DNA from 2 places in the Virgibacillus xinjiangensis genome. Region 2 is predicted to be linked to the other one. Evidence: a T-box and tRNA genes for the amino acid it is inferred to sense, from the RefSeq annotation. Region 2 holds a T-box; the other holds one or more tRNA genes.
The links. The T-box of region 2 lies ahead of alaS (alanine--tRNA ligase). A T-box ahead of a tRNA ligase gene usually reads a tRNA of that ligase, here a tRNA-Ala.
Positions count from the first base shown of each region.

Region 1: it has a tRNA-Ala gene. The T-box ahead of alaS (alanine--tRNA ligase) is inferred to sense a tRNA for this amino acid. The anticodon was not compared.

Region 1 is NZ_JBHRSA010000057.1:36,224-51,765, reverse strand. It holds gene thiE (thiamine phosphate synthase) at 419-1,042, opposite strand; gene thiM (hydroxyethylthiazole kinase) at 1,035-1,817, opposite strand; gene thiD (bifunctional hydroxymethylpyrimidine kinase/phosphomethylpyrimidine kinase) at 1,814-2,620, opposite strand; gene thiW (energy coupling factor transporter S component ThiW) at 2,620-3,120, opposite strand; TPP riboswitch at 3,198-3,306, opposite strand; tRNA gene ACFOGI_RS15725 (tRNA-Ala) at 3,461-3,533, opposite strand; gene ACFOGI_RS15720 (YhdT family protein) at 3,828-4,109, shown strand; gene panF (sodium/pantothenate symporter) at 4,106-5,548, shown strand; gene ACFOGI_RS15710 (acetoacetate--CoA ligase) at 5,638-7,623, opposite strand; gene ACFOGI_RS15705 (type 1 glutamine amidotransferase domain-containing protein) at 7,738-8,262, opposite strand; gene ACFOGI_RS15700 (DNA alkylation repair protein) at 8,336-8,590, opposite strand; partial or broken gene ACFOGI_RS15695 (BCCT family transporter) at 8,707-9,996, shown strand; gene ACFOGI_RS15690 (YueI family protein) at 10,100-10,540, opposite strand; gene ACFOGI_RS15685 (YfhD family protein) at 10,647-10,820, opposite strand; gene ACFOGI_RS15680 (TIGR00266 family protein) at 10,884-11,687, opposite strand; gene ACFOGI_RS15675 (hypothetical protein) at 11,796-11,972, shown strand; gene ACFOGI_RS15670 (spore coat protein) at 12,198-12,812, opposite strand; gene ACFOGI_RS15665 (MBL fold metallo-hydrolase) at 12,991-13,938, shown strand; gene ACFOGI_RS15660 (hypothetical protein) at 14,050-14,442, opposite strand; gene ACFOGI_RS15655 (exodeoxyribonuclease III) at 14,466-15,221, opposite strand; gene ACFOGI_RS15650 (GntR family transcriptional regulator) at 15,469-15,542, shown strand, end outside.
Region 2 is NZ_JBHRSA010000004.1:303,744-319,285, reverse strand. It holds gene aspS (aspartate--tRNA ligase) at 1-368, shown strand, start outside; RNA gene ssrS (6S RNA) at 465-654, shown strand; gene ACFOGI_RS02680 (RsfA family transcriptional regulator) at 724-1,380, opposite strand; gene ACFOGI_RS02675 (replication-associated recombination protein A) at 1,469-2,743, opposite strand; gene cymR (cysteine metabolism transcriptional regulator CymR) at 2,914-3,333, shown strand; gene ACFOGI_RS02665 (cysteine desulfurase family protein) at 3,363-4,502, shown strand; gene mnmA (tRNA 2-thiouridine(34) synthase MnmA) at 4,524-5,636, shown strand; gene ACFOGI_RS02655 (tetratricopeptide repeat protein) at 5,648-6,310, shown strand; gene recD2 (SF1B family DNA helicase RecD2) at 6,331-8,646, shown strand; gene ACFOGI_RS02645 (hypothetical protein) at 8,715-8,897, shown strand; gene ACFOGI_RS02640 (AI-2E family transporter) at 8,975-10,042, shown strand; T-box leader at 10,094-10,307, shown strand; gene alaS (alanine--tRNA ligase) at 10,361-13,000, shown strand; gene ACFOGI_RS02630 (IreB family regulatory phosphoprotein) at 13,158-13,427, shown strand; gene ruvX (Holliday junction resolvase RuvX) at 13,424-13,837, shown strand; gene ACFOGI_RS02620 (DUF1292 domain-containing protein) at 13,852-14,139, shown strand; gene mltG (endolytic transglycosylase MltG) at 14,283-15,404, shown strand; gene ACFOGI_RS02610 (O-methyltransferase) at 15,468-15,542, shown strand, end outside.

The sequences.
Region 1 (15,542 bases), on a different contig from region 2:
GTTTCGTCCGACAAAGGTGGGATAAAACCAAAAAGAGTCTGTCCTTAACCATATATAGGTAAAGCGGTACAGGCACCCTCGAATTCCCCCAGGGTCGACTGCATACAGCTGGAATTGAGGCTGTTCTGGAGTGAAAGGCGGTGGCGGAGTGCTTGGAGCACTAGCAGGCTGCCCTCCTGGCCCACCTGGAAACCCTCCTGGCCCAGGGGGACCGAAACCTGCCCCTCCCTGCCCGAATAACTGGTTCCAGATAAACTGCGGTAAATTGAATTGCCTCTCCTCATCTGAGGGCGGCCATGGACGATGATTCATAAAAGGTCCTCCCCTAAAATGTTCTCTTTATACTATATGGGAGGATGCTCCAGGTTGGGAGCGAAATCATCAAAATGGGCCGATGTGGGATCTTTAGCCTATCTATTTATAATTTCTCTACAACGGACTGGATATCGGCTGCCTGAGTGATTGCAGAGATCACGGAAATTCCATCTGCTCCTGCATGGATGACTGTATGTGCGTTCTCTGCAGTAATTCCTCCAATCCCTACAATGGGTAATGCAGGATGCTTAGTTCGTAGAGTTTTGATCCACTCGATCCCTACAGGGTTCTTTGCATCTGCTTTCGTACGGGTAGAGAAAACAGGACCTGCACCCACATAGTCAACAACAGAGAGAGGGCTGCCTGCTAACTCTGTGTCATTGGATACGGAAAGACCGAGAATTTTGTTTGGAAACATTCTCCTAACCTCTTCTGCCGATTTGTCATCTTGCCCGACATGAATGCCATCCGCGTCCAATTCTTCAGCCAGGGAGAGGTCATCATTTATGATGAAAGGAATGTGATGGGTTCGACAAATATCTCTCAGTTCCAGACCTAGAATCCTTTTTTTATCTCCTTTTAGGGAGCCAGCCCCTTTTTCACGGAACTGAAAGGCGGTTATACCTGCCGCAATTGCATCACGCAAGATCTCATCTGGAGGGCGCTGACAGTCTTGGCTGCCCATAATCAAGTATTTTCTGAGTGCGTGCCGGATTGGTTCACTCATTTGTGTTCCTCCTTATATGAAAGTCAGCTGGATGCTTGTGGAGTGCATCTATGAATAGAGGCATAAAAGTGCCAGGTCTATCCGTTCCTGAAATTTCTGCTGCATATTCGGCTGCTGTGCCATAGAATTCCGTAGCGGCAAGTGCCTGTTGTTGGATTGGATGGCTGGTTGTTAAGCAAGCCGTCAAAATGGATCCCAGTAAACAGCCAGCTCCGGTTATTTTTGCGAGAAGGGGATGTCCCGTATTATTTTCGGAATTTCTGTTGCCAGTACAAATAATATCCTTTGCACCGGTAACAATCGCAGTCGTTTCATAAGTTCTTGCGACTTGGGCGGCGATATGCTCTGCATCACCTCCTATAGAGTCGACACCTTTTGTTTCCCAAGGAAGTCCCACCAAATGGGCCATTTCTCCGGCATTTCCTTTAATGGCCGTCGGCTGCACTTCAGCTAGTAACTGTTCAACAGCATTGCGCCGGAAGGAGGTAGCCGCAACCCCGACAGGATCCAGGACTACCGGGATGCCTTTCTGGTTGGCGGTCCTCCCTGCAAAGATCATCGCTTTTAAGTCGGATGCTGTAAGGGTTCCTATATTTATAAGCAGCCCGTCGGCATGGGCAGCCATTTCTGCAGCCTCTTCCTCAGCTTTGGCCATTACGGGGGAAGCCCCAAAAGAGAGCAAGCCATTTGCTGAGAAATTCATGACCACCTGGTTGGTTAAATGGTGAATCAACGGTTGCTGCTTTCTGACTTCTGTAATAATAGCTTCTTTCATTGTTTCACTCCCTCTTCTCTGAGAGCCCAATGGTTTGTCGGCCCATTTCCCTCCCCAAGTCCGGATGCATGTTGGATGGCAGCTGTTATAAACTTTTTCGCAATCTTTACAGACTCTACCAAAGGAATTCCTTGACTGAGAGATGCAGTGATTGCTGCTGAATAGGTGCACCCTGTTCCATGTGTGCTGGTTGTGTGAATTCTTTCGGCCGAAAAAGCATACATATCGTGGCCATCATACAAGAAGTCTGTGGCATCTCCTTCGATATGCCCTCCTTTAATTAGAGCGGCTCCGGCTCCATACGTATGGACAAGTTCCTTAGCTGCCGACTTCATATCCTGTGTGCTATCAATCCCTTTGTCTATGAGAAATTCAGCCTCTGGTATATTCGGTGTAATCAGTGACGTCAATGGAACAAGATGTTTACGAAGAAAAGCTCTGGCCTCCCTTTCTATAAGTGCATCCCCGCTGGTCGCAACCATCACTGGATCCATAACATAAGGGATGCGGAGCGCGGCCATCTTCTGTTCAATCACTTCCATCATGGGAATATTGCTGATCATGCCGGTTTTATAGGCATCTACCGGCATATCTGATAGAACAGATTCAAGCTGACTGGCAATCATGTCTGGTGGTATGTCTTGGACAGCCTGCACTCCTGTCGTGTTTTGTGCAACTACCGAAGTGATGACAGACATGCCGTAGCTTTTTAATTCCTGGAAAGTTTTTAAGTCAGCCTGGATTCCCGCTCCACCACTGGGGTCCGTGCCGGCAATCGTTAAGGCGCATGGTATATGTTTCATTATGAGTTCCTCCCTGTAAGCTCTAAGGCATTATTGGTGGATAGCTTCGTAACGATAAACCATCCGATGATTGCTCCAGTACTGCTGCTAACGACAAATGGCGGGATAAACGCCAGGGCACCGGCAGAGCTGCCCATCAAGATATTGGCAAAGGGAACGGCAAATAAAGCCCCGACAATGCCGCTGCCAACTGCTTCTCCTGCAGCAGCCCAAATTTTCCGACCCAACCAGCGGTATAGAATTCCTGCCAAGAATGCGCCCACCATCGCTCCAGGAAAGGCAAGTAGTGTACCAAGCCCCAGCATATTCCTTAAAAGGCTGATCATAAAAGCGATGACTATTGCCGGCCCCGGGCCGAGGATCACAGCGGCCATAACATTGATCGCATGCTGTACTGGATAAGCTTTTGCTATGCCGGCAGGAAACCAGAGCAACTGGGAAGTTATTGTCCCAATTGCAATGAAAACAGCCATTACTGTAAGTAAATGTGTACGGTTCACATCTTTCTCCCCTTTTGGGGCACCAAAAAAGCCAGATCCCATATAGGACCTGGCTTGAACAAGCTGAAAATAGATGACATTTTGTCTGACTACTTCCCTCCGCTGGTATGATCCAGATCAGGTCCATAAGGGTCGGAAAATTCATCTTTCCTCTCAGCCTGTGTTTCGGCACCCCTAGTAGTTTTACGTTTATTGAGTTTTCTGTTTTATCATAACAAAGAAGTGAGCGTTTGTCAGTAGAATCTTCCCATTTACAAAAGGATAAGTTGGATAGGTGTAAGAAAAGAATCTAAAAAAAGAGAAGCTTCCTTATCATATAAGGAAGCTTCTCTTTTTTTGATGGAGCATAGCGGGCTCGAACCGCTGACCTCTTCGCTGCCAGCGAAGCGCTCTCCCAGCTGAGCTAATGCCCCATATTGGCTATCACAAATATAAATTATAAAGGGTTACCAACTATTTTTCAAGGGTTTTTTACAAAAAATCTATATCTTTTACAGAGACCGGGAGGTTCAGCATGAATAAGATGGCTGACAATTGAATGAATTTACGACATAACTACACTATCATACCCACTGAAAGAAGGAAAACGTGCAAACATGCAAGGATATTAGATATACTTATGGCATAAGTACAGGATATTTACAGATAAAACTTGATAGGTTATATTCGAAAGAATAGTATAACTTTTTAGAAATGGGGGATGAAAAGTGTCCAGCAAGTCGGAAGGGAAGGATGAGCGGTTTAAGGTAGCCAATAGGGAAGCTCTTATCGGAGTGGCCTTGGTTATTTTCAATTTTATCTGGTGGTATGGGTTTGCCTATGGGCTTGGCAGCAAGGACCCGGAAGATTATTCCTATGTTTTTGGGTTTCCCGCTTGGTTCTTTTACAGTTGTGTGCTGGGGTTTATTGTCATGGCGGTTCTGGTGACGGTGATCGTCAAAAAGTTTTTTGTCGAAGTTTCATTGGATGATGAGGGAGAAGAGACATGAACTGGCAGGCATTGATTCCGTTAATTGTATTCTTAGTTTTAATGTTCGCAGTCGGCATTTGGTCGAGTAGGAGTGTGAAATCGTCTGAGACATTCCTGGAGTCCTACTTTCTGGGGGACCGGAGTATGGGCGGATTTATCTTAGCAATGACCATGACTGCTACATACGGTAGTGCAAGCAGTTTCATAGGTGGTCCTGGTACTGCATATACAGAAGGGTTGGGCTGGGTCCTATTGGCGATGACTCAGGTGGTGACCGGCTATTTTGTCCTAACGGTTTTGGGAAAAAAATTTGCCATCGTTACCAGGAAATATAAAGCAGTAACAATGGTAGATTTCCTGAAGGAACGCTATCAGTCAAAATGGGTGGTGCTGTTTTCCGCTTTAAGCATCATTATTTTCCTATTCTCTGCCATGGCAGCACAATGGATCGGTGGAGCCCGCCTGATTGAGTCATTGACAGGCTTGCCATATACCACGGCATTGTTCATCTTTGCTTTATCTGTCCTGGTTTATGTTGTTATTGGCGGTTTCCGGGCAGTGGCATTGACGGACGCCATCCAGGGAAGTGTGATGTTCGTCGGTACGTTGATCCTCCTAATAGCAACTATTTTTGCAGGGGGAGGAATTACGGCCATTATGGAGGATCTAGCCAATGAAAATATCAATCTGGTTACACCTTATGGAGCGGAAGGGACATTGACCCCAACATTTGTATCCTCTTTCTGGATTCTTGTCGGGGTCGGAGTCGTCGCACTTCCTCAAGTTACCGTACGCGCTATGTCCTATAAGAATTCAAAGTCGATGCACCGGGCACTGATTATAGGGACCATCGTCGTCGGGTTCATTATGCTGAACATGCATTTGATTGGTGTATTTGCCCGGCCGATTTTACCTGGTATTGAGATTGCCGACCAAGTAATGCCGCTGATCGCTTTGGAGGTACTGCCGGCATGGGTAGCGGGCTTGGTGCTCGCCGCTCCGATGGCTGCCATCATGTCAACGGTGGACTCCCTGCTGTTGCTTGTCAGCTCGACCATTGTGAAGGACGTCTATTTGAATTACATAGAACCAAAGGCATCCCAGCAGAAAGTGATGAAGTTGAGCATGGGGGTGACCGCTATCCTAGGAATTGGGGTGTTCCTGCTATCGTTGGATCCCCCAGATTTGATCATCTGGCTCAACTTGTTCGCTTTCGGCGGATTGGAAGCAGCGTTTATTTGGCCAATCATATTGGGTCTCTATTGGAAGAGGGGAAACAAATATGGGGCGATCGCTTCCATGGTTACCGGGGTAGGGCTGTACATATTGTCAGACAGCTTTTTTCCGCAGCCGTTGGGGCTTCATTCCGTAGTCTTGCCTGTTGTATTTTCCCTAGTGGCCTATATACTGTTCAGCTTAGGAACACAACATAAACAAACCGCTGTACCGGAAATCTGACAAGGAGTTGCCCAGTGTGTCTGTACTTCTTGGATGGCCAGTAAGAATGAAAAAAGACAGCCTTCGCGCGAGGGCTGTCTTTTCCTGTATTATTTTTTCTTCATCTTCTTTGCAAACTCGATAAAGTATTGCAATGATTCTTTGTTGCGCAATGAACCTAAATTGACCACTTTTTCTGATGGCTGCCCCATCAATATCTTCTTGACCGGTATTTCCAGTTTCTTGCCATTCAGTGTCTTCGGAATATCGTCCACTTCATGGATTTCCGTGGGTGCATGGCGTGGGGAGCATTGCTGTCTGATATGCTGTACTATTTTCTTTCTGATTTCATCTGTCAGTGTTGCTCCGTCCTTCATCACAATAAAGAGCGGGGTAGAGGAACTGCCTTCTCCATCTGGGATATCTACAATCAAGCTGTCCTCCACTTCATTCACTTGATCTACTGCCCGGTAGATTTCACTGGAGCCGATACGTATGCCGCCGCGGTTGATCGTGGCATCAGACCGTCCATATATAACCCCGGTGCCGCGTTCGGTAATCTTCAGATAATCACCATGGCACCAGATGCCAGGGAAAACATCAAAATAGCTATGGTACAGACGAGTGCCGTCAGGGTCATTCCAGAAATAGATCGGCATGGAAGGGAAGGGTTCTGTCAACACCAGTTCTCCCACTTCCTCGATCCTGGGTGTCCCCTGTTCACTGTAGCTCTCCAGTTTTGCGCCCAACCCCCTGCATTGCAGTTCTCCAGCATAGACGGGAAGCGTAGGGGCTCCCAGTATGAAAGCTGTGCAGACATCAGTCCCGCCGCTTACCGAAGCAATCCAAAGATCTTCTTTCACGTTTTCGTAGCACCACTGGAAGCCTTCCGGCGGCAATGGGGAACCAGTGGAGCCGATGCTCTTCAGGTGGAACAAATCATAGGTGTTCCCTGGCTCCAATTCATCTTTCATGCATCCTGTAATATAACTTGCACTGGTACCGAAAACGGTCATTTGTGTTTCTTCTGCGAACTTCCAAAGCATCTGTTTATCAGGGTAGGCAGGACTGCCATCGTATAGGATAACCGAACTGCCTGTGAGAAGCCCGCTTACCAGGAAATTCCACATCATCCATCCGGTGGTAGTGTACCAGAAAAAACGGTCTTCTTCTCCGAGGTCCTGGTGAAAGGTGAGTGCCTTCAAATGCTCCAGAAGTATTCCGCCCTGGCTGTGTACAATAGGCTTGGGTTTACCCGTTGTTCCAGAAGAATATAGTACCCACAGAGGGTCATTGAAGGAAACATGCTCGTAGTGGAGTTCACCGTTTCCACTTCTGTCCACAGCTTCTTCCCATGTTGCTGCATCTATTAGGTTGCTGAAATCTGTGTTGCTGTTCAGATAGGGAACACCAATCGTTTTTTCCAGTGTCGGTAATTCTTTCTGGATTTCCTCTGCAACCTCCATGCGATCGAAATCCTTCCCTCCATATCTGTATCCATCTATAGTGAACATAAGCTTTGGTTCAATTTGCTTGAATCGGTCGATGACACTTTGTGTACCGAAGTCAGGAGATGCACTGGACCAGATGGCTCCAAGGCTTGCTGTTGCCAGAAAAGCCACAATGGTTTCATATATATTCGGCAGATATGCCGCTACGCGGTCTCCTTTTTGAATGCCGTAATCCTTTAGTGCCTGCTGTAAAGAGGCGGTATCTCGATAGAGCTTTGCCCAAGATACTTCCGTTTTATCCCTCAATTCAGAAGCATGTATGATGGCTGTCTTATTTTCCTTCCGTCCTCTGAATATATGTTCAGTATAGTTGATCTCAGCTCCTTGGAACCATTTGGTTCCAGGCATCTTACGGGGAGATAAGATGGTATGGTAAGGTTTCTTTGATTGTATGTCAAAATATTCCCATTGTGTCTCCCAAAACGCTTCCAACTCATGGACAGACCAGTCCCAGAGGGAAGCATAGTCCTCAAATCTCAAGTTTTTATGTTCCTTCAGCCAGTTTCTATAATCAGTAAGATTAGCTTTCTTCTTTCGGGACGCATCTGGTTCCCATAATAACGTACCTTCTTCCACCCGACTCATCCTATCCCCTCCCGAATTTTACGATAATTACCACTATTATATGAAGTCGGTTCCCGTATGTAAAGCTTGCTTCTGTGGAACGGAAAAAAACCCCCTTGATGAAGGGGGAGTCTCCTATTGACCTGCCAGTTTGTCTATGAACGCCTTCATATAGGATGGCAAATCCGGCGGTCGGCGGCTCGACACAATATGGCCATCGATGATTACTGGCTCGTCATGCCAGTCAGCACCAGCATTCTTCATATCATCCTTGATTCCAGGGGTGCTTGTCACGTTTCTCCCATTTAAGATGTCTGCTGAGATGAGTACCCAACCGGCATGGCAGATCTGTCCAATGGGCTTGCGTGCTTTATCCATATCCTTTACCAGGTCAATGACCTCTGGATAGCGTCGCAACTTGTCCGGCGCCCAGCCACCTGGTACAAGGATAGCATCATAGTCATCTGCTTTTATATCTTTCAGAGCGACAGAAGATGTCGCAGGTACTCCATATTTACCTGTGTAGACTTTTTCGGCTTCTTTTCCGGTTATGTCCACCGTCGCACCCTCCTCCTGCAGACGGAGGACAGGGTACCAGTGCTCCAAGTCTTCGAAGTCATCTTCTATAAGGGCAATGACTTTTGAATCCACTAGCCGCATACAGATCCCTCCTATTCATGATATGCCAATTGTAACAGAGGGCGCCCGCTGAGGCGAACCATCTGCAGACGGATCAATCTTGACGCTGTTGGTATTCTGCAAATTTTATAAAGCTCTGTTCATCTTCAATCAGACCACAGGCACCACATTGTATCTTGTGGACGGGACCGGTGTATAGAGTGTGAAAGACTTCAGGAGATTCATTGGTGTAGGCGATGATGGTTTCTCCTGTCATCGGATCGAGCTTTACGGGGGTGGCCTTCTGCTCTATAATGTTAAATCGTGTGCTATTTGTCTTGCAATTGGGACAGCGGTAAGGCTGCGTCATACATACACCTCCTAGAAGGTATTATCTCCATCTTTCTCTGGTCGATGAACTTATGCAATATCCATTTTGTGTAAATCTGATCCACATAGAAAAAGCTAAGTTAAAGGAGAGTTTTTATGAAGAATGTGACAAGCGTTTTTTGGTATTCTATTGCTATTTGTTTGGCTGTAGTCATATGGGGCTCTGTAGCACCTGTTCATCTGGAGGACATCTCTGCTGCAGTGACCACCTTTATTTCTGTTCGTTTCGGGTGGTATTATCTGCTAATTGTTGTACTTATGCTAGCTTTCTGTATCTATATCAGTTTTTCCAGGTACGGTAAGGTGAAGCTAGGAAAGGAACATGATAAGCCGGAATTCAGCCTTCCTACTTGGTTCGCTATGCTTTTCAGTGCAGGTATGGGGATGGGGCTAGTATTCTGGACGACGGCTGAACCTGTTTCCCATGCGTTTATCAGCACGCCTACCGCGGAACCAGGGTCTGATGAAGCAATCAGGGAAGGCCTGCAGTACTCGTTCTTCCACTGGGGTGTCCATGCATGGGCCGTTTATGGAATTGTGGCGTTGGTATTGGCCTATTTCAAATATCACAAAGATGCACCAGGCTTGATTAGTTGCGACATTAGTGTCGGTCTTTGGGGAAAAGAGCATGGGAGGCATACCCGGGAAGTTGATCGATACCCTGGCGGTCTTTGCGACGGTGGTTGGTGTGGCTGCCACGCTGGGTTTCGGTTCTGCACAAATTACAGGAGGGTTATCCTTCCTATTCAATACACCGGAAAACTTTACGATCCAACTGCTGGTACTGGTGATAGCCACCGCATTGTTCATTTTTTCTGCTTGGTCCGGAATTGGCCGGGGAATCAAGTATCTCAGTAACGTCAATATGGGTTTGGCCACCGTTCTCGTGCTGATGCTCTTCATTGTCGGGCCGACGCTTTATATATTGAACATGTTCACCAGCACGCTGGGGAGCTACCTATCGGATTTCTTTGATATGAGCTTCCGTCTAGCTCCACTTAATGAGGAAAATCGCGGGTGGATTAATGCTTGGACTGTCTTTTACTGGGCATGGTGGATTTCCTGGGCTCCATTTCTAGGTATCTTTATCGCAAGGATCTCCAAAGGCCGCACAGTAAAAGAATTTATGCTGGGTGTGCTGCTGATTCGGCTACGTTTGTGCTGGGAATGCTGAGTACCAATGGATTGCTTAACCCGAAGAATTCCGTGAAGATTACATGGGGGCTGACACAATCAGCTGTGGCAGCAATTATTGTATATTTCGGAGGAACCCAAGGTTTGCAGAATATGCTGATTATCGCTGCACTCCCATTTTCCTTGGTCATTCTCTTGATGGGGGGATCTTTTTATAAAGCAGTACGGTCTGAATATGGGCCTAAAAAGTAAGGTTATGAAGTGCTTCAACAAAGCCCCGACCAAGACTATGGAAGCTTGGCGGGGCTTTCTCCTTTGTTGGCTAACTAAAAGTGGGTGAGTCAATATCCGTTCATTACGAAAACCATTTTTTCAGTCTGGATAGTAAGGAAGGGGATTCTTTTGAATCGCTTTTCTGCTCGTCTGATTCCTCATCCATGAATATATGTTCTTTGTCGATTGCGTAATCGTAAGTAAGGACTGCTCCAATATCGGTATCATTTTCTTCATCCGTCAGGGTGGTATAATGTATATTATATTTCTTGGCAAGTTCCTTTTCTTCCTTGAGAAAGCGATGGGAAACATGGCCATTGATCAAAAGACTTGCTTCAGGGTTGGCCTTCATTTCACTCTCCAGAGCCTTCAAGCCTGAATCGCTCATAACCTGCCCTTTGGTCAGGGCAAGCACAATTCTTTCTCTTAAGGTTCCAAGGTATTTCTTCCTTTCCTCATCCTTCGGCAGCCTGACCCCATACATACCCTCTGTTAAATAATCGTCCACATTCTTTTTACTCATTGAAAATTCCTCACTTTTCACGCATTTTTGCCCATTTTAACAGAAATAACAAAAGGCATAAAAGGGTATCTCCTTTATGAGATACCCTCCCTTTTTCAGTGGAAAACTATTTTCGCTTCGCTCGACGGTCAGCTTCCCTGCTCCTTTGCTGGGCAACCTTGTCGGCTGTATCGGCAAACTCTTCAGCGAACTCAATATCACGGCCGTCTGACACTTGGTTTTTCGGTGTCTGCGCCAAAAAGTTATTTTTCTTTTTATTATGCTCATCTCTGCCCATCATGATCACCCCTGTTAAGTGGTTACATCTGTAGTATGGCTTTTATCATGGGGGCCATCCCTGCCATTATTTTCTGTCTCCGCCTAATATATCAAATAAGCCGCCAGCAATGCTTCCTTCTCCTTGCTTACTATTCGATCCATCCCGTTGTGGGGTGGCAGCAAAAATTCTGCTCGCAAGTCTACTGAAAGGCAGGGACTGGACCCATACCGTTCCTGGACCTCTCAAAGTGGCAAAATATAGACCTTCGCCTCCAAACAGAGCCGTCTTTATTCCCCCTATATACTCGATATTGTAATCAACCTGCTCTGTCATGGCGACTAGACATCCAGTATCCACACGAAGTGTTTCTCCTGCGGAAAGTTCCTTTCTCTGAATCGTCCCACCGGCGTGGATGAATGCCATGCCATCACCTTCCAATTTCTGCATAATAAAGCCTTCTCCACCAAAAAAACCGGCTCCCAGTTTTTTCTGGAACTCCACCCCAACAGATACACCCTTGGCTGCCGCAAGAAAAGAATCCTTTTGGCAGACCAGCTTACCATTTACCGTGCTTAGATCCATAGGAATTATTTTCCCGGGGTATGGAGCAGCAAAAGAGACCTGTCTCTTACCGTTTCCTTGATTGGTAAATGTGGTCATAAATAGGCTTTCTCCTGTCAACACCCGTTTTCCTGCTCCGATCAACTTTCCGAACAATCCATCTTGCTGGCTTGTTCCATCACCGAAAATGGTTTCCATTTGGATGCCGTCTTCCATCATCATCAAGCTGCCTGCTTCTGCAATGACCGTTTCTTGGGGGTCAAGCTCAACCTCGACAAACTGCATGTCATCTCCATGAAGTTTATAGTCAATCTCATGATTATTCATCTTAGCCATCTCCTTTTATCCCAATAATGTATTCATACGTTTCATCCTTCATTTGGATTCATATAAATAGGTGATTCAGCAATACTAAGAGAAAAAGGAGGAACTATTATGTCTGGGAAAGATGAACGTTGCAGAGCATGTGAGGGAACAGGAATGCTGGCAGATGATGAGGGCTGGCAATATACATGCAGCATTTGCAGGGGAGATGGTTCCTATAGCCAGGATGATGCAGCTAAAGGGGCTAGGATAATGGAAGTGGATGAAACAAACCGGCTTCTTGATTGACCAACCTTATTTGGAGAGGTTCTTCATTGTCTCAGATACAAATGGGGGAGGTCTGAAAAAGGGACTTGCTCTCTTCTTTATAGGGAAATGCTCCGGGCAAAAAGCTCAGAGCATTTTTTAATGTCAAATGCCTGGTCTTTATCAGGGGTGAAGTCAATGATAGAATGACCAAAAACAGCAGTCCAAGCAAATGGCCGGTCGGACTGCTGTTCAGGCTAATTTCCATTAATGGGACATCGGGTTTTGAATTGGGGCGAAACTGTTCATATATGCCTGCATATCCTGTTGCTTCAATTGAGGCACTTGGTAATATTGGTTTTTATTCTGATATTGGAATACTTCGTACGCCATTTCGATGACATGGGGGATACTGTCGGCAAACACTCTGCGAAGGACAGGGTTTGTCGCTTCCAGGGCTGTCATGGTAAAGGCGGAAGCACAAGTTTTTAGGTGTCCCATCATGAAACTGGAGATGCACTGGTCATTCAGCTCATTGACAGATTGAGCAGGTGTTTTTGGCGAAGAAGGCTGCATGCCATAAACGACATCATTACCTTGGGCCATATTATAAGTCTGTGTCTTGACGGATGGTTCTTTTCCAGTCTGGAGTGTCTCCACGATGGTGTTATATGTCTGGGAAAGATAGGCTTTGTGCTGTTGAAGCATGGCCTTCAGTTCAGGATCTTGGATATGGTCCTGATACAACAGGTAGTGTTCCAACGTTCCAACGACCCCGGAAATCGCCTCATGGGCATCCAGCATTTCATGGCCGCCATGACTCTCCTGTGCTGACATTTGGGAAGTACCCTGTAAGTTCTGGTTTTGTTGCTGATTATCCATTGCCATAACCTCCTAATCATTTTCCTGTTTATTTTAAGCAGATTGATGCAAGTTATTCATCCGAAATGAGGGAGGAGAATCGTTATTTTACTGGATAGGAAAATGAGGAAAAGTACGATCAATTCCTTGAAAACTGTGCTACTATGGGGTAAGAGACCGAATACATAGGAGGCTGCATATGGAGGAAAGAGAGCCTATACGGCTGGATGATCGGATATACCTTATTGATGGATTCGATTTAGGGGTGCCTGACCGTACTGGTACTTACGTGTTGGATGAAGCGCAGCTCACCATTGTTGAGACAGGACCGAGTCCTTCTGTGAAGCATGTCAAAAAAGGGCTGGAATCACTTGGCTATTCTCTTGATCAGGTGCGGTATATTATCGTGACCCATATCCACTTGGACCATGCAGGAGGTGCAGGACTGCTATTGAAGGATTGCCCGAATGCCAAAGTGGTTGTCCATCCGCGGGGAGAAAAGCATTTGATCAATCCCAAAAAACTTGCGGCAGGAGCGAGAGCAATCTATGGTGAGAGCTTTCAAGAACTGTTTGAGCCAATCATTCCTGTTCCAGAGGAGAGGCTGCTATTGAAAGCCGATGGTGACACCCTTCAGATTGGACCTGAATGCCGATTGGAATTTTTGGATACGCCAGGTCATGCCAAGCATCATTTCAGCATTTTTGATCCTGTAAGCAAGGGAATTTTCACCGGTGATACAGTAGGAATCCGCTATGAACATCTGGCGAGGGATGGGGTGCAGTTGTTTCTGCCTTCTACTTCACCGAACCACTTTAATCCGAATACCATGCAGACATCTATTGAACGTATTTCTGATTTGAACCCACGAAGGATTTATTACGGCCATTTTGGAATGACCGAGCAGCCACAAAAAGCATTGGACGAAGTCTCCAAATGGCTGGATGTATTTGTGGAAGAAGGGGAACAGGCTTTGACGGAAGGAAAGGGCTATGATGAATTGTCACGCCGCATGCTTGGCAAAGTGAGGAAGTATTTGCAGGATGAAGGGATTCCGGATGACCATGAGGCATATATCATTATCAATTTGGACATGCAGGTCAGCGCTCTTGGCATCATCGATTATTTTAAAACAATTCAACAGTAGAAGTGCGGAACCATTCGTGAGACTCATTTGGATGAACGAAAGATTTACTGTTCCCTGGAGAAAAGGCCCGGAGATATATCCGGGCCTCTTCCATGTAGATTAAATTACCTATTACTTCTCCTGTGTAGACCTCAAAAAAGTAAGGATAAGAAAAAATAAAAAGCTGAGTAAAAGGACGGTGCCGCCTGCAATGAAATAGACAGTTACAAATGTCTCCGGTAAAGAAAACGGACGGAGATAGTAGAGCCACATTCCACTGGTCAACCCGACGGTTCCTATGATTGCGCTCCAGACATGAAGGGCAGCCAAAACATGGGAAGACGGGGTGAACACCTTGTAATAGACCGCCCAAGAAAACAGGGATAGCCAACCGACTACAAGAACGTGGGCGTGGATGGTTTTAAATTCCAAGCCGCCAGCACCAGCCATATGAGAGCCAAGTACGGCACCTAAAAAGGCAAACACAGCGGAAAAACGAAGCAGGACTTTACTGTAGCTTTGCATAGAATCACTCCTTATTTTTTATATCAGCTATTTATCTCAAGCATAATCGGGCAATGGTCGCTTCCCAGCACTTCAGTGTGAACTTGGGAATCAACCAGGGAATTTTCCAATCGATTGGAGACAATGAAGTAATCGATCCGCCAGCCCACATTTCTTTCCCGGATGGTTTTCATATAGGACCACCATGTATATAGGCCATCTGTATCCGGGTAGAAGTAACGCAATGTATCAATGAATCCTGCATTAAGCAGGCGGTCCATCTTTCCCCGTTCTTCTGTAGTGAATCCAGAATTGCCATGGTTTGTCCGATCATTCCGCAGGTCGATCTCTTTATGGGCAACGTTCAAATCACCACAATATATGACAGGTTTTTTTTCGTCCAGCTCCATGAGGTGTCGGTACAGTTTATCTTCCCATTGCAGCCGGTAGTCCAGACGGCTTAAATCTCTTTTGGAATTTGGTGTATAGACATTGACCAGATAGAAGCCTTCAAATTCAAGGGTGATTATCCTGCCTTCTTCTTCTATATCTTCGTTTCCCACTCCATATTTGACGGATAAGGGCTCTTCCTTTGTAAAGACTGCAGTTCCAGAATACCCCTTGCGTTCAGCATAATTCCAATACTGGTAATATTCTCGGAGTTCCAAGTCGATTTGCCCTTGTTGAAGCTTTATTTCCTGAAGACAGAAGATATCTGCATCTACTTGATGAAAATAGTCCATGAAGCCTTTGCGGACACACGCCCTTAATCCATTCACATTCCAAGATACAAGTTTCATAGATAGCACCTTTGCCCTTTCTGTTTTATATGGCTGCTTTCCCTCATTTTAGCATATAGATATGACCTCCTCGAAATCTGTCGAGGGTTTTTCTATGGAAAACTATTGACCTCGCAAGTGTATGAACCGTATAATACATACCAACAGCGTATTACCCTATTAATACACCTATTTTTTTGCGTTTAGTGTATTAAGGTCATAATACACTTGAGGAAGGCATCTGAACGAATGGTTAGGAGCTGTTGCTATGGAAGTGAAATTGAATAACCGAGACCCTGTATATGTGCAGGTGATCCGGCATTTCAAGGAGCAGATTGCAGT
Region 2 (15,542 bases):
TAAGGGCTAATGCCTATGATCTTGTTCTGAACGGGTATGAATTAGGCGGTGGTTCCGTCCGTATCCATCACAAAGAATTGCAGGAACAAATGTTTGAAGCGTTAGGATTCGAGGAAGAAGAAGCAAAGGAACAATTCGGTTTTCTGATGGAGGCTCTCGAACATGGAGCACCCCCTCATGGTGGAGTGGCATTAGGATTGGATCGTATCATCATGCTGTTGGCTGGGCGGAACAATCTTCGAGATACCATTCTCTTCCCGAAAACAGCATCAGCGTCCGACCCGCTTACCGATGCGCCTGGGGAAGTATCTGAGGCTCAATTGGACGAGTTGAATATTCAGCTGAAACAAAAGGCGGAAAAGCAATAAGATCATGCCTGAAAATTCTTTCTATTTTTCGTACCTTCCTTGTTGAACTTCGAAAAATGATGTGTTAATATATATTTACAATCTTAATAATACCAATCAATCCTGATGTGTTCGTCTATGAAAAGTATTTTGACCGAACAACCTTTAACTAGGGAGCTCAATTGGTTTTTGTGTTGCGTGCATGCCTCATACTTACATTTGAGGAAGCACAATATGCACAAAACAGAGCACCCACCTGCCTGGAGCGGGATCAAAACTTCAGATAGACGGCACGATCGGGATTGATGGTGTACATAATGAAAAAATGCCCTGGCCACTCTAAGAGAGTGGCCAGGGCATTTTTCTATACGGCTGGCTAGCTGGAAGTTCCATTGGCCAGTTGCTCAAGATTTCCATTTTTATCCATTCGGAATGCAGGGGAGGAGATCGAACCCTGATCATCCAAAACGGCCATCTTTCTAGCTCTATCCATAATTTGAATAAAGGCCTGATAGTCCTCTTGGATTGTAGTCAACTGCTTTTCTGTCTGTATCAATTGTTTTTCCAGAACAGCAATTTTATCCTTTAACTCTGTATTTTCACTTTCAAGATGTGCTACCGCCGATTTTGATTGATTGGAAGCATCATAGTCTTTTTTTAAGTCTTTCAAAAAATTGATGACCTTATCCATTGTAATTGTCTGTTCTTCAATACTTGGCGTGCTTTCTCCACTCTGGATGTCGGCGCTGGCCGCAATAGCCACTGCCTTTTTGTCTGGTGTGGTCTTCCTGGCAGCCATCGCCCGTTTCTTCTCTTTTCGCTGTCTTTTAGCAAGATCTATAGCATTCTCATATTTCATCCGCACTTCCGCATTCCACCGGAAGCCGCACGCGGCTGAAGTACGGTTCAGTTTATCTCCTACTTCATCGAATGCGTTCAGTTGAGTGCTGCCTTCCCTTATATGCCGCAACACCGTTTCTGCCAATAAAAGGTCGTCTTCATGCGACCAAGCATCCTGTCTCACTTTCACCATCATCTTTCACTCCTTCTCCGTTATAGGCAAATAGATAGATTTCCATGTTTGATTCTATTGTTGCCTCGGTAGGAGGGAATTATACATTTTATTGTTTTTCATTCTGGATCTTATCATAAACTTGTTTCATAGCTTTCTCGAACTTGCCCGTTTCTTTCGGTTGATAATAGTGTCTGTTTTTTATAGAATCAGGCAAGTACTGCTGTGCCGTCCATGCTCCTTCATAATTATGAGGATACTTATATTCCAAACCTCTGCCTAAGGAAGAAGCACCTTTGTAATGGGTATCTTTCAAATGGGCTGGAATTTCGCCGCTTTTGCCGTTGCGAATATCTGCAAGCGCGGCATCCAGTGCTTTGTAGGCTGTATTGGATTTGGGTGATAAGGCAAGTTCCACAATCGCTGTCGCTAACGGTATTCTCGCTTCGGGAAAGCCGAGCCTCTCAGCAGCTTCCACTGCAGCTAGCACACGCGGGCCTGCCTGTGGGTTTGCCAGACCGATATCTTCATAGGCTGTCACTACCAGACGCCGTGCGATACTGTCCAGGTCTCCTGCTTCTATCAAACGTCCCAAGTAATGGAGGGAAGCATCGACATCACTTCCTCGTATGGATTTCTGAAAGGCAGAGAGGACGTCATAATGGGCATCTCCATCTTTATCATGGCTGAAGCTTTTCTTCTGCATACATTCTTCAGCTATTTCGAGCGTCACAACGATTTGGCCTTTCTCATCTTTCGGTGTCGAAGCAGCTGCCAATTCCAAACCGTTCAATGCTCCACGCAGGTCACCGTTGGAGCTTTCTGCAAAATGCTGTAGTGCTTCATCTGTTATTACCAAGTCTTGTTTCCCGTATCCCTTTGTCTCATCGGCAATTGCACGCGTCAGTGCCAGTTTCACATCTTCATGTGTGAGGGGGTGCAATTCAAATAGATGGCATCTGCTCCTTATCGCCGGGTTGATGGAATGATAGGGATTACTGGTTGTACAACCAATCAATGTAATTAGATTACTTTCCAGATGGGGAAGCAAAAAATCCTGTTTTCCTTTGTCAAGCCTATGGACCTCGTCTAGGACAAGCACCATCTGTCCCTGCATCTTTGCTTCTTCCACAGCAATCTCCATATCTTTTTTCTTGTCTGTGACGGCATTTAAATTTTTCACAGGAAGCTGCAGGGTTTTTCCAAGAGCCGTTGCCATGGATGTTTTTCCTGTGCCAGGCGGGCCAAACAGAATCATGGAGGCAAGCCGCCCGGCGCGTACCATCCGATGGAGGATCTTCCCTTTTCCAACGAGATGTTCTTGTCCGATTATTTCATCCATATGCGAAGGTCTCATTCGAAAAGCGAGGGGTTTTTGGTTCATTTTTATCTTCCTTTATAATATAATGTTTATTTGTTCATTTTAACGTTAAAAGTTATATCGATAAAATGCAAGAACCTTGCCATTCATGCTATAATATCATGGATTGCAGTAGATAGTTAAAAAATTAACCATAATATAAGTAAGACTGATGAATAATAGAGGTGTATAGGATGAAAATTTCAACAAAAGGAAGATATGGTTTGACGATTATGATCGTGCTTGCCAAAAACTTCGGGAAAGGCCCGACTTCTCTCAAATCGATTGCCCGGGATAATGATCTGTCAGAACATTATTTGGAGCAGCTGGCTTCTCCTTTGAGAAATGCAGGACTTATCAAAAGTATCCGTGGCGCTTATGGCGGTTATGTATTAGCGAAAGAACCGAAAGAGATAACTGCCGGTGATATCATACGAGTGCTTGAGGGCCCAATCACTCCAGTGGAAGGCATCGAAGAGGAAGAACCTGCAAAACAGGCACTGTGGATGCGTGTTCGAGACGCTGTAAAGGATGTATTGGATACTACCACCTTGGAAGACCTGGCAACCCATAATAATGATGAGCCGCAGGAATCTTACATGTTTTACATTTAACCAACAGAAAGCGGGAAGGAAAGATTTTGATGGAACATATATACTTGGATCATGCTGCAACTGCACCCATGCACAAAGACGTACTGAAGGCTATGTACCCTGTGTATGAGGAAGTTTTCGGCAATCCGTCCAGTGTCCATGCTTTCGGCAGGAAAGCGAGGCAGATGCTGGATCAATCTAGACGGGTACTGGCGGAAAGCGTCCATGCGAATGAGAAGGAGATCATCTTTACAAGTGGTGGAACGGAATCCGATAATATGGCTTTGATTGGTGCTGCCGCCGAAAGAAAGCCTCTAGGCAATCATATTATCACTACGGCCCAGGAACATCACGCGGTTCTTCATGCTGCAGAACATTTAGAAAAGCAGGGGTTCGAGGTTACGTATCTTCCTGTATATGAAGATGGCCGTATCTCGATGGAGGATTTAAAACAATCTCTCACAGAAGATACAATCCTTGTATCGGTAATGTTTGCAAATAATGAGACAGGGGTCATACAGCCGGTGGAGGAAATAGGTAATCTTCTAGCGGGACATCAAGCTTATTTCCATACAGATGCCGTACAAGCATACGGGCTAATCGATATTTCGGTGAAGGATTTGGGTATAGATATGCTGACGGTTTCGTCCCATAAAATAAATGGGCCGAAAGGGATAGGGTTTCTCTATGTCAAAGAAGGAGTGAAGCTGGAAGCACTTCAGTTCGGAGGCGAGCAAGAGCGGAAACGCCGGCCGGGGACTGAAAATGTGCCTGGTGCTGTGGGTTTCAGCAAAGCCGCACAAATTGGGATGGAGCAGAGGGATGATAGAAACCAGCTCTATAAAGGGTATAAAGAATTCTTTTTAAGTGTGCTGGAAGAACACGGCATAGCCTTTGAAGTGAACGGCGATGTTCAGGGGTCTATCGCTTCCATTGTCAATGTGAGCTTCCCTGGTATGAATGTGGAAACCTTGCTGACCAATTTTGACTTGGAAGGTATTGCTGCTTCCAGTGGAAGCGCCTGTACAGCAGGGTCTGTAGAGCCTTCCCATGTTCTTTCCGCGATGTATGGAAAGAACAATGAATGTACGACAAACTCTATCCGATTCAGTTTCGGGTTATTCAATACAGAAAAAAATGTTAAGGAAGCAGCTGCAAGAGTGGCGAAGATCATCAAACGTCTAACTTGACCATAAAGGAAAGTGATATAAATGAAAAATAAAGAAGACACACGTGTGGTTGTCGGTATGAGTGGTGGTGTCGATTCTTCTGTAGCCGCTCTCCTGCTTAAAGAGCAGGGGTATGATGTCGTCGGCATTTTTATGAAGAACTGGGATGATACCGATGAATTTGGTGTATGTACAGCCACAGAGGATTTTGACGATGTTGTACGTGTATGCAATCAATTGGATATTCCCTACTATGCAGTGAATTTTGAGAAACAGTACTGGGATAAAGTGTTTACTTACTTTCTGGATGAATACAAGGCCGGGAGGACACCTAACCCCGATGTCATGTGTAATAAAGAAATAAAGTTCAAAGCATTTCTTGAACATGCACTTTCTCTGGGTGCCGACTACCTGGCTACAGGGCATTATGCGCAGGTGAGGGAAGTGGATGGTCGTGTGGAAATGCTCAGGGGTGTTGATGACAATAAAGACCAAACTTATTTCCTTAATCAACTGTCGGAAGAAGTTCTTTCCAAGGTCATGTTCCCACTAGGGCATCTTCCTAAGTCAGAGGTCAGGGAGATTGCTAAGAAACATGGACTTGCAACTGCTACTAAGAAAGATAGCACTGGAATTTGCTTCATCGGAGAAAGAAACTTCAAAGAATTTCTGAGTGAATATCTTCCAGCACAGCCTGGAGAGATGCAGACCTTGGATGGTGCAGTGAAAGGGCGGCATGATGGGCTCATGTACTACACCCTGGGCCAACGGCAGGGGTTGGGAATTGGTGGTGCAGGCGACCCGTGGTTTGTAGTAGGGAAAAATCTAAAAGATAATATTCTCTATGTGGAACAGGGATTCAGCAATGATAAATTATATTCAGAAGGTTTGATTGCCACTGATATCAACTGGATCAACCCAGATAAAATCACCAACAATTTCAACTGTACAGCAAAATTCCGTTACCGTCAGCACGACAGTGATGTAACTGTTGAACTAATGGTTGATAATAAAGTCCATGTCAGGTTTGCTGAGGACCAACGTGCCATTACACCAGGCCAAGCGGTGGTTTTTTATGATGGAGAGGTATGTTTGGGCGGTGGTACCATCGACCAAGTCATCAAAAACGACCAGGCTATGAATTATGTAGGGTAAGGGGTATTTCAATGGATAAAAATGCACAAGCGATCCAATATATGAAAGAAAATGAATATGAGAAAGCAGCGGAACTGTTTAACGAATTGATTGAAGAGAATCCAGGAGATCCCATCGGCTTTGTGAACTTCGGCAATCTCCTGCTTCATATGAATGATTATCACAGGGCGGAACGGTTCTTTGATAAAGCGCTGGAGCTTGATAATACTACCGCTACCGCCTATTACGGCCTGGGAAACCTTTATTATGAACAGGAAGTGTTTGATCAGGCAGAAAAAAACTATCAAAGGGCAATTGAACTGGGACTTGAGGAAAGTGATGCCTATTTTATGTTGGGGATGATTTTTCAGCAGAATGAACAATTCAAACTAGCAATCCCATACTTTTTGAGAGCAGTCGAACTGTCCCCTGAAGATCATGAAGTTCTGTTCCAATACGGACTCTCCCTTGCGCAGGCAGATTATATCGAAGAAGCAGAAAAAGCCTTCCATAATGTATTGACGCTCGAACAAGAACATAGTGATGCCCATTATAACCTCGGAGTGATATCTCTATACCATGAAGACGCTGAAACTGCTCTCCATCATTTTAAGGAGTCGCTCCGGATTCAGCCTGACCACGTACTTGCTGCAAACGGTAAAAACAGTGTAGAAGAATTGTTGAAGCAGGAATAGAAGAGCAGGGGTTGTTCTTGATGGAAAAAGATAGACAATCAGTTGAAGAGAAAGGCTATATAAAAGGAGAGCTCCTGACTACCATTTTCCATAATGATCAGGAGCGTTTCTCCATTGTAAAAATCCGTGTACAGGAGACCAATGAAGATTTTAAAGAAACTGAGATAGTGGCCAAAGGTTATTTTTCCGGTTTGCAAGAACAGACCGCCTATATTTTTTATGGCCAATTAGAGCGGCACCCTAAGTTCGGAGTGCAGTACCAAGTGAATACTTATCAGACCTTCATTCCCGAGACGAAAGACGGCGTTATAGCCTATCTTTGCAGTGATCTTTTTTATGGAGTCGGCCGGAAGACAGCTGAAAGAATTGTCGAGCACCTTGGGGAACGTGCAATTTCCCGAATATTGGACAACCCTGAGATTCTGGAAGAAGTACCTCAAATGAAAAAAGAAACAAGGGAACAATTGGCCAAGAGCCTTCAAGAAAATCAAGGGTTCGAACATATCGTCGTATATCTTTCCAAATATGGCATAGGGTTGAAGATGGCTCAGAAAATCTATCAGCAATATAAGGAAGATGCTATAGAAGTCCTCAATGAGGACCCCTATAGATATGTATTTGATATAGAAGGTTTCGGTTTCCAGACAGCTGATGATATTGCTAGACAAAATGGACTATCCTTGACACACCCAAACCGGATTGGTGCTGGGTGTATTTATGTTCTGCAGAAAAATGTTCAAAACGGCCATGTATATCTGCCGCTTGATAAATGTATGGAAGAGATGCTGTCCCTGTTGTCCCATGAGTCACTATCTGTCTCGACGATCACCGATCGTCTCGATGAACTGAATACCGACAAAACAATTATCTTGCGGGAGGGGAAGGTATATCTCCCTTCCTTGTATTACGCAGAAGATGGTTTTGCCTCCAATTTAAAACGGTTGATGGACAGTCCTGTGGAACACGAGACGACCGAGGCAGAATTGATGAAAATCATTGGGGATATAGAAGAGGAAGAAACTTTAAGTTACGGCAAGGAGCAGTTTGAAGCCATCAACCAAGCTCTTCATTCCAAGCTGATGATATTGACAGGTGGGCCGGGAACAGGAAAAACGACGGTAGTGAAGGGAATCATCAAGTCCTATGGAGCTGTTCACCAATTATCACTGGATCCGGATGACTATGATAGCCAAGATGAATATCCGTTTATTCTTACAGCCCCGACAGGCAGGGCTGCCAAGCGCCTCAATGAATCGACAGGTCTTCCTGCTCTTACGATTCACCGGTTGCTGGGCTGGGATGGAAACAAAGGCTTCAATAAAGACCAACATGAACAGCTGTCAGGAAAGTTTCTGATTGTCGATGAATTCTCCATGGTCGATACTTGGCTGGCCAACCATCTCTTTAAAGCAATTCCGGATGATATGCAGGTTCTGCTAGTAGGGGATGAGGATCAACTTCCATCTGTAGGACCGGGACAGGTGCTTGCCGACTTACTGGCCAGTGGGCATCTTCCGTCGGTCAGCCTGCATGAGGTCTACCGCCAGAAAGAAGGCTCCAAAATCATACAATTAGCCCATGAGATCAAGAATGGTACGGTTCCATCATTGGATAATGATAAGGATTTCAGCTTTATTCGCTGTCATGAGCCACAAATGCTGGAAGCCGTCACAAAAATATTCGACAGTGCCAAGAACAAAGGGTTGGATCTCCGCGACATCCAAGTGCTTGCTCCAATGTACCGTTCGCAAGCAGGGATAACTGCAATCAACAAGGAATTACAGCGGTTGATTAATCCTAAAACTCCCCGAAAGCGGGAGGTGAAAACCAAGGAAGCAGTTTTCCGTGTGGGCGACAAAGTGCTCCAGCTCGTGAATCAACCAGAAAATGGTGTGTATAATGGTGATATTGGCGAAGTGGTGGCCATCTTCAGAGAAGAAGAGAACACAGAAAATGTGGAACAGCTGGTTATTGAATTTGAGGACAAAGAAGTGGTATATGAACGAAAGGACTATGTGAATATCATGCATGCATATTGTATATCCATTCATAAGTCACAGGGCAGTGAATTTCCAATTGTCATACTTCCCGTCGTATCCGCATACCATCGTATGCTTCGTAAAAATCTGCTTTATACAGCAATAACCAGAAGCAAGGAGTCTTTGATCATTTGTGGGGAGGATGAAGCATTTCTCCGTGGTATCCGGACCGAAGACACCAATCAACGGTATACAACATTGAAGGAGCAGCTGGAATCAAGGATGAACGGGCAAGCCGTTCCTGATCCAGAAGAAATGGATGAGGATGAAGAACTGTCTCCGTATGATTTTATGTAGGAATGTATAAATTTTTCTGTTTCGGGCAAGAATGCCATTATAACTAATCTTCCAGAGGTGAGATTGTGATGCGATGCCCGAATTGTAATGGAAAGGATTTAGGTAGAATCGGCACCCAGCAGTACTACTGTTGGACGTGTTTTATTGAAATGGCAGTAGAAAAAAATAGATTGAGTGTTCATCAAGTCGAATCAGATGGCTCATTAAGCTCTCTTGACGACCTCTTTTCCGAAGAGCAAAGGAAAATATAATATTTTGCCCGGCAGCAATGTATATACGTACTGGCGCGAAAGGCAATGTTTCTTTATGCAGGGGGAGAGAGATAGATATGTTTCGTAATAGAAAGGCCTTGAGCTTTCTGTACTGGCTGATCATCGGCATACTTGTCTTTTTATTTATTTTTCTGCTCTTTCAGCTGTTCCCTTTTTATGCGGCTGTTTTTTCTTTTGTCATCAAACTGCTGGCTCCTTTCCTCGTTTCTTGCTTATTGGCGTACCTGCTCTATCCAATTGTACAAAAACTGCATCAATGGGAGATCCCCAGGAGTGCAGCAATCCTGCTCATTTATATTTTATTCTTTGGCGGGACTTCCTATGCTATTTACCAGGTCTACCCGGCTGTCGTTCATCAACTGCAAGATTTGAATAGACAGCTTCCTGTCTTTATTGATATGTATCAGGAACTTGTTTATCAGTTGTATGAATATACGTCTTTTTTGCCTGAGACTGTCCATGATAAAATGGATCAATGGGTTGCTAGGGTGGAAACAGGAGTGGAAAACCTGCTGGACAAGCTGGTTGGCGGGTTTGCCAAGATTTTTGAGATGGTTGTTTTTTTGACGGTCATCCCCGTCCTGGTCTTTTATTTTTTGAAAGATTACCGGACAATTTCGGGTTTTTTCATCAAGTTGCTTCCTAAGAAATATCGACCTCAAATCAGTCGTATGGCACATGCAATTGATGAGAGTTTAGGCAATTATATACGCGGACAGCTGCTGGTCTGCCTGTTTGTTGGTCTGGCATCATGGATTGCCTTTCAATTCCTTGGGCTGAAATATGCTCTGCTGTTGGCAATCTTCATGGGCATTACCAATATCATCCCTTATTTTGGCCCGATTATTGGTGCGGTTCCGGCAGTGGCTATTGCTTTGACCATGTCGAGCCATCTGGTTATCTTTGTTTTGCTCGCTGTTTTCATTGTACAGGTGATAGAAGGAAATCTCCTTTCCCCTTATATAGTCGGCAAGAGTATTGATATCCACCCGGTGGCCATCATTTTCATCCTGCTGCTTGGTGGACAGTTATTCGGAATTGCCGGGATGATTATTGCGGTGCCTGCACTGACAATCGGAAAGGTTGTCATTCGGCATTTGATAGCACTTCGGGCTTATGATTGACATCGGCTGCAAAGTTTTCTATAATATCGCTTAGATTAGCACTTTCATATGATCAACACGCTGAAGGTTATGAGTACATGGTTAACGATTGATAAGAGAGGGATTTTCGAGGCTGAAAAAAATCCTGGATGCTGGGCCATGGAAAGCTGGACCGGAGTACGGTTAATACCCGTCGGTTTCATACCGTTAACATGTTACAAGTGATGAACAGATTTGTATTCTGTTCATAATTAGGGTGGTACCGCGATAGAATCTCGTCCCTGCAACAGTATGCAGAGAGGAGATTTTTTTATTTACATAAAAGAAGGAGGATTTTACATGAAGACATTATCATCTGCCGAAGTCAGGCAAATGTTCATCGATTTTTTTAAAGAGAAAGGCCATCGGGTGGAGCCGAGCGCGTCCCTTGTCCCGAAAGATGATCCGACACTGCTCTGGATCAATAGCGGAGTTGCCACACTGAAAAAGTATTTTGACGGGCGTGTCATCCCGGACAACCCAAGATTGGTTAACGCCCAAAAATCTATCCGTACCAATGATATCGAAAACGTCGGGTTCACAGCGAGACACCATACGTTTTTCGAGATGCTCGGAAACTTTTCCATTGGTGACTATTTTAAAAAAGAGGCAATTGCTTGGGCATGGGAGTTTCTTACAAGTGAAAAATGGATAGGATTTGATGAGGAACTGCTTTCTGTCACTGTCCATCCCGAGGATGATGAAGCGTATGAATTCTGGCTCCATGATATAGGACTTCCGAAAGAACGTATTATTCGTCTGGAAGAAAATTTCTGGGATATCGGAGAGGGACCAAGTGGCCCCAATACAGAGATATTCTATGACCGTGGGGAAAAATACGGTAATGATCCAAACGACCCCGAGTTGTATCCTGGTGGTGAAAATGAACGCTATCTGGAAATCTGGAATTTAGTATTTTCCCAGTTCAACCACAATCCAGATGATACCTATACACCACTGCCAAAGAAAAATATTGATACTGGTATGGGTCTTGAACGGATGGTTTCCGTTATCCAGGATGTACCAACCAACTTTGAGACAGACCTATTTATGCCCATCATACGGAAAACAGAGGAACTAGCCACCACTTCTTATGGCAATAGCAAAGAGGGCGATACAGCGTTCAAAGTAATTGCCGATCATATCAGAACAGTAAGTTTTGCAGTCGGTGATGGAGCGGTACCATCCAATGAAGGCAGAGGCTATGTATTAAGGAGACTTCTCCGGCGTGCCGTACGTTTTGCTAAGGAAGTCGGAATTGAAAAGCCGTTCATGTATGAATTGGTCGAAACAGTAGGGGACATTATGAAGGACTTCTACCCGCAAGTCCTAGATAAGCAGGAATTCATTGAAAATATTGTGAAGGTAGAGGAAGAGAGGTTCCATGAGACCTTGAACGATGGCCTTCAGATCCTTACGACTATCATGGAAGAAGAAAAAGCGAAGGAAAGCACGCTTTTCCCTGGTGAGGAAGTATTTCGTCTTTATGACACCTATGGATTTCCAAAGGAATTGACAGAAGAGTATGTACAGGATCAGGGATTCACGATCGATGAAGAGGGTTTCCGTCGGGAAATGGAGAAACAGCGGGAACGTGCCAGAAACGCGCGTCAGAAAGTGGATTCCATGCAGGTACAAGACGGAGCTCTGAGTGACATAGATGTCGCAAGTGACTTTGTAGGTTACGGCAGTTTGGAGACACATACAGAAATTTCCGCCATCGTCGAGGGTAAAGAGACTGCTGAACAGGCAGCTGCAGGAGCGGAGGTATATCTGTTCTTAAAAGAGACGCCTTTTTACGCTGAAAGCGGCGGCCAGATAGCTGATAATGGCTGGATATATACTGATAATGCTTCAGCCTACGTTAAGGATGTTCAAAAGTCGCCGAAAGGACAGCATGTGCACAGGGTAGAGATCAAAGAAGGTACATTCCAGACGGGAGACAAAGTAAGAGCGATGGTGGATAGTAAGTTCCGATCTTCCATCATTAAAAATCATACAGCTACCCACCTGCTGCACCAGGCTCTTAAGGACGTGTTGGGTACTCATGTAAATCAAGCAGGTTCTCTGGTGACACCAGACCGTCTACGCTTTGATTTTTCCCATTTCAGCAGTGTTTCCAACGAGGAGCTCCAACAGATAGAGCAGATGGTAAATGAGAAAGTTTGGAATTCCTTGCCACTCCATATTGACAACAAGCGTCTGGAAGAAGCGAAAGAAATGGGGGCTATGGCACTGTTCGGCGAAAAGTATGGAGATGTTGTAAGGGTCGTTCAAATTGGGGATTACAGCATTGAATTATGCGGTGGCTGCCACGTCAGGAATACATCCGAAATCGGGATCTTCAAAATTGTGGCCGAAAGCGGGATAGGTGCAGGAACAAGAAGGATTGAAGCTGTCACTAGCAGACAGGCTTACGAGTTTCTGAATGATAAGCTTGCACTCTTGCAGAGCTCCGCCAATCTAGTCAAATCTTCGGAGGACCATCTGCCGGAACGAATTGAAGGGCTATTTACAGAAATCCAGTCCTTGAAGAAAGAAAATGAGTCGTTAAATGCGAAAATGTCGAATCTGGAAGCGGCATCCATACTCGATCAGGTAGAAACAATTGAGGGCGTGCCTCTATTGGCAAAGAAGGTCAATGTAAAGGATATGAACCAACTTAGGAACATGGTGGATGATTTGAAACAGAAATTGGAATCGGGAATCATCCTGCTGGCAGCCGAAAATAACGAAAAGGTGCAGCTTGCTGCCGGTGTGTCCAAAGATCTTGTTGGGAAAGGATTCCATGCCGGCAACCTGATCAAGCAGGCAGCAACGATTTGCGGCGGTGGCGGCGGCGGCCGTCCCGATATGGCCCAAGCGGGAGGAAAAGATCCCGAAAAAATCGAGGATGCTCTTCATGCTGCCAAAGATCATATTAAAGGTAATAGCATGTAAGCTGAATGATAAGATCTATGGAAAAACATATAATAAATATTCGAAACATGTTAAACTAGGGGAAGGAAAATTCTGCCTGGCCTCCCAAGGACCGGTTGGAACCGGAAAGACATTTTATTGTTGCAGATGTCAAGTTATACCAAAAAGAGGTGTCGATATGAGTTCCATGGATAGGACAATGAAGTTTAATTTTTCCGATGAACCATTTGAACGGGATATCAAAGAAATCCTGTTTACAGTTCATGAGTCATTGCAGGAAAAAGGTTACAACCCGATCAATCAGATTGTCGGTTATTTGTTATCGGGGGACCCAGCGTATATCCCAAGGCATAATGATGCCCGTAACTTGATCCGGAAAATTGAACGGGACGAAGTAATTGAAGAACTTGTTAAGTATTATCTCGAGCATCAGAAGGAGCATCGATGAAAATAATAGGACTTGATGTGGGTTCCAAAACAATCGGAGTCGCTGTGAGTGATGCATTTGGATGGACTGCGCAGGGACTTACCACCATTAAATGGGATGAGGACCATTTGGAATCTGCAGATGAAGAATTGAAAAACATCATAGAAGAGCACGGTATCGGGAAGGCTATTATTGGACTCCCCAAAAATATGAATGGTACGATCGGTGAAAGAGGAGAAGCATCCCAAAGGTATGCAGAACATGTAGAGAAAGTACATGGTATCCCTGCAGTGCTTTGGGATGAGCGTCTCACCACAGTAGCTGCAGAACGCGTGCTTTTAGAAGCGGATATGAGCAGGAAAAAGAGGAAAAAAGTTATTGATAAAATGGCGGCTGTCATGATTCTTCAGGGATATCTTGACCAAAAATAAAAGGAGGTATGGACATGGCGTTGGAAGAAAGGGAAAGAATAGTCATTCCGGATGAAAACGGGGAAGAACATTTATTTGAGGTGCTGTTTACTTTCGATGTGGACAAGACGGGACACTCATACATCGCAGTAGCACCTGCTGAACAAGCAGAAGAGGAAGAAGTAGAAGTATATGCCTTCCGTTACGAAGAGAAAAATGAAAATGAGGATGATCTTTCCCTTTTCCCTATAGAGTCTGATGATGAATGGGAAATGGTCGAGGAAATGCTGAATACGTTGGCAGACGAAGAAAACGACGCATAACAAAATTTCCAAGGGCTGATGCTGGATCGTGGCATCAGCCTTTTCCTTTGTCTTCGAATTTGCGGATAATCTCAAGTTCTGTTTCCTAATGGAATATCATGGCGATTTTTAGTATAATATACCGGATAGGAGGGAGCAGGTGAATGTACAGGAATAAACGGAAAAAGAAATACCGGGAAAACCTCAAAGAACAGACGGAAGAGGCAAAACGGGTGCGTAAAATCGTGTTTATCATTGCAATGACAGTTGCTGTCTTCCTGATAATAGGTGCTGTCTCTCTGTTTCTATATGTCCATTCGGCTATGAAGCCTGTTGATCCGGACAGTGAGGAAGAGGTGACGATTGAGGTGCCGATTGGTTCTTCTTCATCCACAATAGCTTCAATACTGGAAGAGAATGGCCTTATCCGAAATGAGCTGGTTTTTCGGATGTATGTAAAATTCAATAATGAAACTGATTTCCAGGCGGGGGAATATACATTTTCACCTTCTATGGAAATCCAAGAATTGGTAGAATCATTGAAAAATGGAATAGTTATGGCTGAGCCAGTACATACGATCACGATACCAGAAGGACTTACAATTGATCAGATTGCTGAAATATATGGCGAGAACCTTCACTTCAGCAAAGAGGATTTTCTTGAAAAAGTCAACGATCGAGCATATATAGAAGAATTGATGCAGCATTTTCCTGGGGTATTGTCAGATGATATTTTGGATGAGGAGATACGAACTCCTTTGGAAGGTTATCTATTTGCCTCTACCTATGACTTTTATGAAGAGAAGCCAAAAATAGAAAATATTGTCGAGAAGATGTTGACGGAAACAGAAAAGCTTGTCAATCAATATAAAGCGGAGATTGACGAGATGGGCTGGAATGTGCATGAGGCAGTCACCTTTGCTTCCTTGGTGGAAAAGGAAGCAGGGAAGATAGAACAACGAAACAAGATCGCCGGGGTATTTTATAACCGGATGGAAGAGGAAATGCCTCTCCAGACAGATCCGACAGTGTTGTATGCTTTAGGAGAACACAAGGACCAGGTTCTCTATGAAGATCTGGAAATCGAATCACCATACAATACGTATGTGGTAGAGGCGTTGCCGATTGGTCCGATTTCAAATTTCGCAGAGAATTCTCTTGAGGCGGTTGCGAATCCGGACCAGTCTGACTATCTATACTTTCTGCATGATTCAGATGGGCAAATACATTATGCAGAAACTTACGAAGAACACCTTCAAAACAGAGAAGAGCATATGGAAGAATAAAAAGGAAATGTGGTTCCCTTCACAGCTCCCTTTTATAATGAACGTGAAAATGGGGTATTTTTAATGGAACATTCAAAATCTGATTATTTATTGGGTATACTACCGGAAAAAGAAGAATGGGTTCAGCAGATGGAAACG